Regions from separate parts of the Gilvimarinus sp. DA14 genome, predicted to be linked through region 1. Evidence: predicted binding sites of a transcription regulator. Region 1 holds the regulator's gene; each other region holds the start of a gene.
The links. The regulator sigma-54, encoded in region 1, starts transcription at its own class of promoters, with help from an activator protein. The targets are predictions, from matches to a motif close to TGGCACANNNNTTGCNNT.

Region 1 (3,278 bases):
CAGCGCATTCAGGGCTGTACTTTTACCCGAGCCCGATAGCCCGCTGACAATCACTAAATGCATGGTATTTAATCCGGCTGATCTATTGCGGCTTGATACAGCTGCTCTGGCGACTCGGCCCGGCGCAAGGCGTCACGGTAGGGCGCTTCATTTAATGCTGAGGCAAGCGCTGCCAGGGTTTTTAAATGGTCATCTTCGGCTTCGGCCGGAACAAGCATGGCAAATACGACATCCACCGCTTCGCCGTCGATAGCGTCGAAGTCGATGGGCTCTTCAAGGGTGATGAGTGCCCCGAGGGTGGAGTCGCAGCCGGGAATACGGCAGTGGGGAATGGCGATGCCATGGCCGATGCCGGTGGAGCCTAACTTTTCCCGTGCGATAAGCCGCCTGAAAATATCATCGGCATCCATTCCCGGCACCTGCTCGGCAATGGTGTTGGCGAGAATTTCCAGGGCGCGCTTCTTACTCACGCCTTCGATGCGACATAGGGTACGCTGGGGGGAGAGTATTTGATCTATTTGCATGATATCAGCGGTGGCTTTTCAGCTTTTCTTTGTGCTTAATCAACTGGCGATCAAGCTTGTCGGTTAGGGCGTCGATGGCGGCGTAAAGATCCTCGGAGTCAGCGTCGGCAAAAATATCTTTGCCATTGACGTGAATAATAGCTTCGGCTTTTTGGGTGTTTTTTTCGACTTCGAGAATGACGTTGATGCTGGTAATAAATTCGCTGTGGTGGGTCAAACGCTCCAGCTTGGTGTGTACATAGTTATTGATGGCATCGGTAATTTCCAAATGATGACCACTGATGTTCACTTGCATACTAGAGTCCTCTGTTGTCTGGGGCGGCAGTTTGCGCCGCCCCGGAAATGTTACACCAGGCTTTTACGCTCGTTGGACGGCGGAATATTGAGAGATTCCCGGTATTTGGCGATGGTGCGCCTGGCAACCTGAATGCCTTGCTCGGCCAGCATTTGCGTGATCTTGCTGTCGCTGAGGGGCTTTTTCGGGTTTTCGGCGGCAATCAGCTTTTTAATGATAGCTCTAATTGCGGTCGAGGAACATTCACCCCCTGAATCGGTACTGACGTGGGACGAGAAAAAGTACTTCAGCTCGAAAATACCCTGTGGGGTGTGCATATACTTTTGCGTCGTCACCCGCGAGATGGTCGATTCGTGCATTTCTACCAGCTCGGCGATATCGTGCAACACCAGAGGCTTCATGGCCTCGGCGCCATAGTCGAGAAAACCGCGTTGTTTTTCTACGATGCAGGTGGCCACTTTTAACAGGGTTTCATTTCGGCTTTGCAGGCTTTTCAAAAACCAGCGCGCCTCTTGTAAATTGTTCTTTAAAAAGGTGTTTTCGCGGCTGGAGTCGGCGCGTTTTACCAGTGATGCATAGCCCGTGTTAATGCGCAGGCGTGGCGCGATGTCCGGATTTAGCTCCACTGTCCAGCGCCCCTCGCGCTTCTCGACAAACACATCCGGCACCACGTATTCGGTTTCGCGGGTGTCGATAATGTCACCCGGGTGCGGATTGAGGCTCTTTATCAGCGCCACCGCCTGGGCAAGTTCCGGCTCTTTGAGACGGGTTTTACGCATCAATTGGCGGTAATCGCGGCTGCCAAGTAGAGGTAGGTACTGCTGTACGATCAGCTTTGCGGCGTCGAGAAATGGAGTGGATTTATCGAACTGGGACAGTTGCACCAGCAGACAGTCGGTCAGGTTTTCACTGCACACCCCCGAGGGATCAAACTGTTGCAGGCGGCGTTTAACCGCCTGAACTTCGTCTAGCTCAAGCTCTTCGAGGTTTTCGCTGAGGCCTTCGTATATCTCTTCTAGGGTGGTGCTAAGTAGTCCACTGGGCTCGACGGCGTCGATGATTGCCATGGCGATCAGCTCGTCGCGCTCGGACAGGGGCGTGAGATTGAGCTGCCACATCAAGTGATCGTACAGAGATTCGGTGCTGCCACGGCGGCTTTCAAAATCGCTGTCATCGCCTTCGTAATTACTGGCCGGCAGCGCGGGGCCAGAGCTTTCGTAGACGTCATCCCAGCTGGTGTCGACGGGTAGGTCTTGGGGGATGGCCTCACTCCACTCGCTGTCGGCCTGGGGGTCGCCATCGTTGTCACTGCTGTTAGTTGGTGTCTCGGAAGTGGCGTTAGCCGTTTCGCGCGCCTCAGCGGTCTCATGGGTGTCGTTAGCTTCAGAGTTTTTATCGCTCTGTTCGCTGTCGAGGTTTTCCTCCATTTCCAGCATAGGGTTGGAGTCTAGCGCCTCTTGGATTTCCTGTTGTAAATCCAGAGTAGACAACTGCAGCAGGCGAATGGCCTGCTGCAGTTGAGGTGTCATAGTGAGCTGTTGGCCCAGCTTAAGCTGTAGCGATTGCTTCATAATTTTTGATGTTTCTTTCGGGCATTAATCGCAGAGTGTAGTCAGCCTACTGCTCGCAGGCAACACGTTTAAGCAATGTTTATGCCTGAGGCGCAAAAAAATTTAAAAGTCAAGATGGGCTGAGGCGATGTGGGCGCTTAGAGCATGAAGTTTTCGCCCAGATACACTTTGCGTACCTTCGCATTACTGAGGATGTCCTCTGAGTTGCCTTCGGCGATGATATGTCCCTCGGACACAATATAGGCTTTTTCGCAGATGCCCAGCGTCTCGCGCACATTGTGATCGGTGATCAAAATGCCGATATCCCGGTCTTTCAGGTGGCGCACAATCTGCTGAATGTCGCTCACCGAAATGGGGTCGACCCCGGCGAAGGGTTCATCTAGCAAAATAAACGCGGGGTTGGTGGCCAGGGCGCGGGCGATCTCAACGCGGCGCCGCTCGCCGCCAGACAGAGCCATGCCCAGGCTGTCGCGAATGTGAGTGATGTGAAACTCGTGCATCAGAGATTCCAGCTCATCCTTGCGCTGCTCGGCACTGAGATCTTTGCGAGTTTGCAAAATGGCGAGAATGTTATCGGCCACCGAAAGCTTGCGAAACACCGAGGCCTCTTGCGGCAGATAACCAATACCGGCGCGGGCACGCCCGTGAATCGGCAGTGAGGTGAGGTCTTGTTCGTTCAGGCTGACACTGCCGCGATCGGCTTTAACCAGACCTGCAATCATGTAAAAGCAGGTGGTTTTACCGGCGCCGTTTGGGCCCAGTAGGCCGACGATTTCGCCGCTGGAGACGCTGAGGGAAACATCGATAACAACCTGGCGGCCTTTGTAGCTTTTAGCCAGGTTTTGGGCTTTCAGTGTTGCCATGCTTACTGCTCGATTGCCGCCGGTG
Region 2 (3,278 bases), 820 kb from region 1:
AGTGACAAGCTTGGTGCCATCGGGAAAGGTGGCTTCCACCTGCACCTCATGCACCATCTCAGCGATACCGTCCATCACATCGTCGCGGGTTAAAATCTGACGACCGTAATCCATCAGCTCAGCGACGGTTCTGCCATCGCGCGCTCCCTCCATGATCTCTGCACTAATCAAGGCCACAGCTTCGGGGTAATTTAGCTTTACTCCGCGCGCCTTGCGCCTTTCTGCCAGTAACGCTGCGGTAAACAGCAGCAACTTATCTTTGTCTCTAGGACTTAATTCCATCTGGCTATCCCCTGTGTTTACGTATTCCAGATTCTCGGTTGCACAGCTTCGCGGCCTATCATAGTCGGGCGGATTGCTGCCCAAATAGCCGCAAAACCAATGCGACACTGTGCGGCACTTGGGCCTAAATAACGGGCAATCAACAAGCCCTGCTTTTGCGTAATCCCCCAACTTGCGCCTTGATCGCTGTGCTCTGCCGCCAAGTGCTCAAGTAATTGATCGATGTCGTCGCGAGGGATACTGACTTTTGCCACCATAGTGCCAAACGCGGTAGCCCCTTGCAGGCCCCAGGGCTGCTGCATAATTGGATCACCCCCGCAGACGCGGTTACGCTCGCGAAGTATAGGCAGCCCCTCCAGACTCACTTCTAAGGTTTGCAGCAATTCGCCGTCGTTAAAAGTCTCATCGCAAGCGGGACGCCCCAAGCAGACAATATCCCACAAACAAAACCGACTGTCTTTGTGTGCATCGACTCGGGTATGCAACCTGGCGTTGGCACCGTTAAAAATGATTGTCTCTTGCGGCAACCACTCAAGTGAGCTGTGGGGTTCCACCCGTAAAGAGATCGTCTGCTCCTGGGTGATACTTTTGTTACTGTGACGCAACGCCTTTAGCGAATACACCTTCCCCGCCGAGGGCGTAGTGACCAGCGCTTGCGCACCACTCTCGGTGGCCATGTCTAACGTCAGTTGATCGCCAACCACCAACCCGCCCGGTGGATGCAGCAAATACACATGAGCTAATTGGCCTTCAGGATAGAACGGCCTCTGTACACGCAGGGGGCCCTGGTGTTTCGCGCGGGTAACTCGGGTAGCCCCACCTCTGTGCGCCAGGCGCAGCGTTAAACTGGCGAGCCAGGAGCGTGAAATTTGTGCAGAACTATCGCGGGAGGGGATACTTAAACCCTCCGCTGGCTGGGCAATTAAGGTCAAAGCTAACTCTCTTTTCTTGCCGGGCGACACCCCCGGTCTATTGTTGGGCATAGGGGAACAAGAAGCATGCCAACCGCAGCTGGCTTACAGGTCAGTATTGTCGGGAATCTCGCTCTCAACCACCAGTTAAAACGCACCACTTTGATGCTACCGAGAAAACAACGCAACAAAAAGCACCACATGGGTGCATAGACCTGGCTCACTCTTGGAATTTAATCAACGGCGCCCAATTAAGATGGGTTACACTCAAAAAGAATAGTTGTTCAACAGGAAGTAGAAGTCTATGCCTCAAAGTCAGTTACCTTATCAGCACACTCATCGTGAAAGCGGTACCTACCACACCATCGATGCCATTATCTCGCCGCAAGACCAACTGAATATTCTCTCTAAGGCGGAAGTAGCAAAGCTTTTAGACGTCAGCCAAAGCGGTCTTTATAAATTGTTTCGCAGTTGTTCGCTCGCGGTACTCAACTGCGGCAACTCTCTGGATGACGGTAAGGAATTGATGGAACGCTACCCGGACTTCGCTATCAGCGTGATCCAGGAGGAGCGCGGGATAAAGCTGGATGTAAAAGGCGCTCCCGCCAGTGCTTTCGTCGATGGCAAAATGATTCGCGGCATCAGCGAGCACTTGTTTGCGGTATTGCGCGACGTAATATTTGCCAGTAGCGATGACCGCTTGAGCCGAGTACTGCAAAGCGCAGCCCCCGAGGCAACCACCGACGCCGTGTTTCATATGCTGCGTAACGCCGACATCATTCGTCCTAAAGTGGACCCCAATGTAGTGGTCTGCTGGGGCGGGCACTCCATCAGTATGGGCGAATACGACTACACTAAAAAAGTCGGCTACCAAATGGGCCTGCGCGGCCTGGATATCTGCACGGGTTGCGGCCCGGGCGCAATGAAGGGTCCGATGAAAGGCGCCACCATCGGCCACGCCAAGCAACGTCTGGGCGTTGGGCGTTATATCGGCATCACCGAACCCGGTATTATCGCCGCCGAAGCGCCCAACCCTATTGTTAACGAGCTGGCGATCATGCCAGATATCGAGAAGCGTCTGGAAGCTTTTGTGCGGGCTGGCCATGGCATCGTGGTGTTTCCCGGCGGCGCGGGGACGGCGGAAGAAATCCTCTATTTACTCGGCATTCTGCTTCACCCAGACAACCGTGAACTGCCCTTCCCTTTAGTGTTCACCGGCCCATCCAGCGCCGCTGATTACTTTCGCCAAATCGATCAGTTTATCGGTGCGACTCTAGGCCCCGAAGCGCAGCAAAAATACCAGATTATTATCGATAACCCTGAAGCCGTCGCCCACGCCATGGTTGCGGGGATTGCATCGGTGCGGGCCTTTCGTAAAAACACTGACGATGCTTACTACTTTAACTGGCAACTCAAGATATCGCCGGACTTTCAGCAGCCGTTTGCCCCTACCCACACTAATATGAGCAACCTGCAGCTAAGCCGCGACCTGAACAACCACACCCTGGCGGCCAATCTTAGACGAGCCTTTTCCGGCATTGTGGCGGGGAACGTAAAAGAAGAAGGGATTCGCGCGATTGAAAAGCACGGCTTATTCGAAATTAGTGGCGAGCAGAGCATTATGCAACCGGTTGATGCCCTGTTGACCGCATTCCAACAACAGGGCCGCATGAAGCTGCCGGGAAGCCACTACACTCCCTGCTACCGAATTGTGTAACAGTAGCTTCACATCGTTGCAATAATGCTATGGCAGTGTAGGAAATGTCCTACAGAAAGAAGCGTAAATAGCGCCTTTTCCAAACCTTACAGTTGGACGATACTGTATTCACAGGGACGTTACAGGGATGCCGACGGGGCCAGGATGGTTCACAGGACGTTTTGCCAGGCAGGCCAGGGATTAAAACAAGCAAAAGCAAGGAAGACAGGGATTTAGGGATAGTCAACAACGGACAGGATCGCCGAGCTAACCACGACAGGGGTTAAGGACATATCAGCAGGACGCTAGGGCTAAGGAATCAAGCTCACGTTTCGAACACGGAAAACAGTTCACCCGCGGTCCACATAAGTGGGCCTTTTTTTTGCCCG
Region 3 (3,278 bases), 1.4 Mb from region 1:
AATGAGCTGATTATGATTATCTCAGATATTGAAATGCCGGAGATGGATGGTTATACATTCACCGCCGAAGTGCGAGCAAACCCCCAGTTGAAGGATATGTTCATTATATTGCACACGTCCTTAAGCGGTGTATTTAATGCCGCCATGGTGAAAAAGGTAGGGGCGGACGATTTTCTGGCCAAGTTTCACCCGGATGAATTGGCCAAGCGAGTCAACGATCGGGTACTGGCTATTACCGGTGAAGATCTTTTGTCTGAAAGTGAGTAAAATCAGCGAATTAGACGCTTTAGTTCATCTAAAACGTTCGCTAGGCGAACGTGTCAGGCAGGGTCGTTTATGAGTAGCCAGTTCCGAGGTTCTGAGCAGCAAATGGAGCAGGCGGAGTTTGATCACTTCCGCCAGTTTTTGCAGGATGCCTGTGGCATTGCGCTGGGAGAAAATAAGCAATACCTGGTCACCAACCGGGTACGACGGTTGCTGGAGGAGCACGGGCTGCACAGCTTCGGCGAGCTTATCACCGAGTTAAAACGCAATTCGAATCGCAGTCTGCGTGATCAGGTTATCGATGTGATGACCACTAACGAGACGTTTTGGTTTCGCGATACCTATCCTTTTGAGCATTTAAAAAACAAGTTATTGCCGGAGCTAATGGCGCCGGCTAATCGCATGTACGGGCCTGTGCGTATTTGGTCGGCAGCCTGTTCTTCTGGCCAGGAGCCTTACTCTTTGAGCATGACGGTCGAAGAGTACAAGCGCAAAGCCATGGGCACCCTGAGCCGACCGGTGCAAATTGTCGCGACTGACCTTTCTTCGATTGTTTTGCAGCAGGCGCGCCTGGGCGAATATGACCGATTATCCGTGATGAGAGGTTTATCGCCGGAGCGCCGGGATATGTTTTTCGACGCTGTCGATGCCAGTCGCTGGCGGGTCAAGCCCATTTTGCGAGACAAGATCGAGTTTCGACCGTTAAATTTGCTCGATTCCTACGCCGCACTCGGTCGGTTTGACGTAGTGTTTTGCCGCAATGTCCTGATTTACTTTAACGCCGAGCTGAAAGCCAAAATTCTGCAGAAAATCCACGCCAGCCTCAAACCTGGCGGGGTACTTTTTTTGGGATCTTCAGAGGGGGTAGGGCAGCTTGGGCATTTGTTTGAGATGGTTCGTTGCGAGCCCGGAATCCTCTATCGCGCACTGTAGTTCTCTCAATCGGCAAAGCGGCAACTGCTTACCGCTTTGCCGTGCCCGCCTCTCCCGCTTTGCTCCAGGTCACCATTTGAAAATTTAAAAAACATATATAAATCAATATCTTGAGTGGTTTTGTTGTTGCTGGCACAGCCTGTGCTATAGGTTCCTCAGAACTTATTTTTTAACAGGTGCGGCAATGGCAATCTCCTTTCAGCAGGCCTTAGGCATTCACGAACCGGCACTGGCGCTCAGAGCGCGTCGTGCCGAGGTGTTGGCGAATAACCTGGCTAATGCAGACACCCCCGGCTTCAAAGCGCGCGATTTTGATTTTAAATCAGTGCTGGCCGAGCACACCGGCGGCTCACGCACGGTGTCTATGGCGCAGACCGCCGAGGGACACCTGCAGCTCAATAACGGTTCGCCTTCCAGCCAACACCTGTTGTATCGCACTCCCCAGCAGCCCTCCATCGATGGCAACACCGTGGAAGACCAGGTGGAACACGCTGAATTTATGAAAAACGCTTTAGATTTTCAGGCCAGCTTTATGATGCTGAACAAAAAGTTCAAAGGGCTGAGCAAAGCCCTTACCGGCCAATAACAGGAGGCTTATATGTCACTCGCGAATATTTTTGATGTGGCCGGCAGCGGCATGAATGCACAGAGTCTGCGTCTTAATACCACTGCCAGTAATCTGGCCAACGCACAGTCGGCGGCTTCCAGTGCCGGCGATGTGTACCGCTCCAGGCAGCCTGTATTTGCGGCCTTGGCTCGCGATGCCATGAGCCAAGGGCTCGCCATTGACGGCGCTGACCAGCGCGCTAGTGCCGGGGTGCAGGTGATGGGTGTGGTTGAAAGTGATGCGCCCTACGAGCAGCGCTACGAGCCTAATCATCCACTCGCCGACGAAGAGGGGTATGTGTTTTATCCCAACGTTAATGTGGTTGAAGAAATGACCAACATGATCTCGGCCTCGCGTTCTTTTCAGGTGAATGTCGAGGTGATGAACGCCGCCCGGCAAATGGCCCAGCGCGTTCTGACCATGGGGCAGTGAGGAAACGCTAATGACCACAGTCAACAATGATGGCAGTGCGGCGGCCAATATTCTCAGTAATTTGAGTATTAAAGAGAAAGAGCCCGAAACCAAAACCAACGAGCTGGGGCAATCGGCCTTTCTTGAGCTCATGATTACCCAAATGAACAATCAGGACCCGCTGAACCCGCAGGAAAACAGTGAGTTTATCGCCCAGCTGGCTCAGTTTAGTTCCGTGGAAGGCCTGGAAAAACTCAACAGTCAGTTCGAGGCCTTTAGCGGCAGCTTTATGTCGAACCAGGCATTGCAGGCTTCCAGTCTGGTGGGCACATCTGTGTCCGTGCCAACTGAAACCACACAGCTGATGCCAGGCGGCATCGTGGCCGGTTCGGTCGATCTGGAGCAGTCTACCTCGGATTTACGGGTCAATATTTACGACGAGGGCGGTTCCCTGGTGGGGCAGGTCCCTCTGGGGTCGCAGCCCGCCGGTGAGCTGGTGTTCCGCTGGGATGGTCAGTACATGGAGGTGAACGGTGAGCTGCTGGATTGGAGCATGGGAGAGGAGGCCGCTTCGGCAGGTGATTACCGCTTTGAGGTCAACGCCAATGTCGATGGCCAAACCGAGCAGCTGGCGACCTCACTAAGCGCCAATGTCAATAGTGTAACTCTGGGTACGAACGGCGAAATTATTCTTAACCTCGCCGGGGTGGGCGCCGTGGATATCGGCCAAGTAACGCAATTTAACTAATTAAAATCTGTGGTGTTCCTAATACGGGAGAAGCAAAACCATGCCATTTAACACAGCGCTAAGCGGTATTCGTGCCGCCAATACAGACTTAGAAGTCACGGGCAATAATATTGCAAACGCCAGCACCACGGGGTTTAAAACCTCTCGGGTCGAGTTCGGCGATGTCTACGCCAGCTCGCTGCTGGGCAGCACCTCGAATACACCAGGTGCCGGGGTAACGGTACAGAATATTCGCCAGCAGTTTAGTCAGGGCAATTTGAACTTTACCGATAATCAGCTGGATTTGGCGGTTAACGGCGGTGGCTTTTTCGTCGT

Region 2: the regulator sigma-54 is predicted to act here: its motif matches at 1,269-1,286, upstream of NHM04_RS00865 (urease accessory protein UreD).
Region 3: the regulator sigma-54 is predicted to act here: its motif matches at 1,328-1,345, upstream of flgB (flagellar basal body rod protein FlgB).

Annotation. Positions count from the first base shown of each region.
Region 1 covers NZ_CP100350.1:3,335,195-3,338,472, forward strand. The annotation lists gene rapZ (RNase adapter RapZ) at 1-63, opposite strand, end outside; gene ptsN (PTS IIA-like nitrogen regulatory protein PtsN) at 69-527, opposite strand; gene hpf (ribosome hibernation-promoting factor, HPF/YfiA family) at 529-819, opposite strand; gene NHM04_RS14590 (RNA polymerase factor sigma-54) at 870-2,390, opposite strand; gene lptB (LPS export ABC transporter ATP-binding protein) at 2,528-3,253, opposite strand; gene lptA (lipopolysaccharide transport periplasmic protein LptA) at 3,256-3,278, opposite strand, start outside.
Region 2 covers NZ_CP100350.1:197,528-200,805, reverse strand. The annotation lists gene ureA (urease subunit gamma) at 1-282, opposite strand, end outside; gene NHM04_RS00865 (urease accessory protein UreD) at 300-1,214, opposite strand; gene ppnN (nucleotide 5'-monophosphate nucleosidase PpnN) at 1,498-2,910, shown strand.
Region 3 covers NZ_CP100350.1:754,951-758,228, reverse strand. The annotation lists gene NHM04_RS03185 (chemotaxis protein CheV) at 1-267, shown strand, start outside; gene NHM04_RS03180 (protein-glutamate O-methyltransferase CheR) at 337-1,197, shown strand; gene flgB (flagellar basal body rod protein FlgB) at 1,382-1,783, shown strand; gene flgC (flagellar basal body rod protein FlgC) at 1,796-2,236, shown strand; gene NHM04_RS03165 (flagellar hook assembly protein FlgD) at 2,247-2,963, shown strand; gene NHM04_RS03160 (flagellar hook-basal body complex protein) at 3,004-3,278, shown strand, end outside.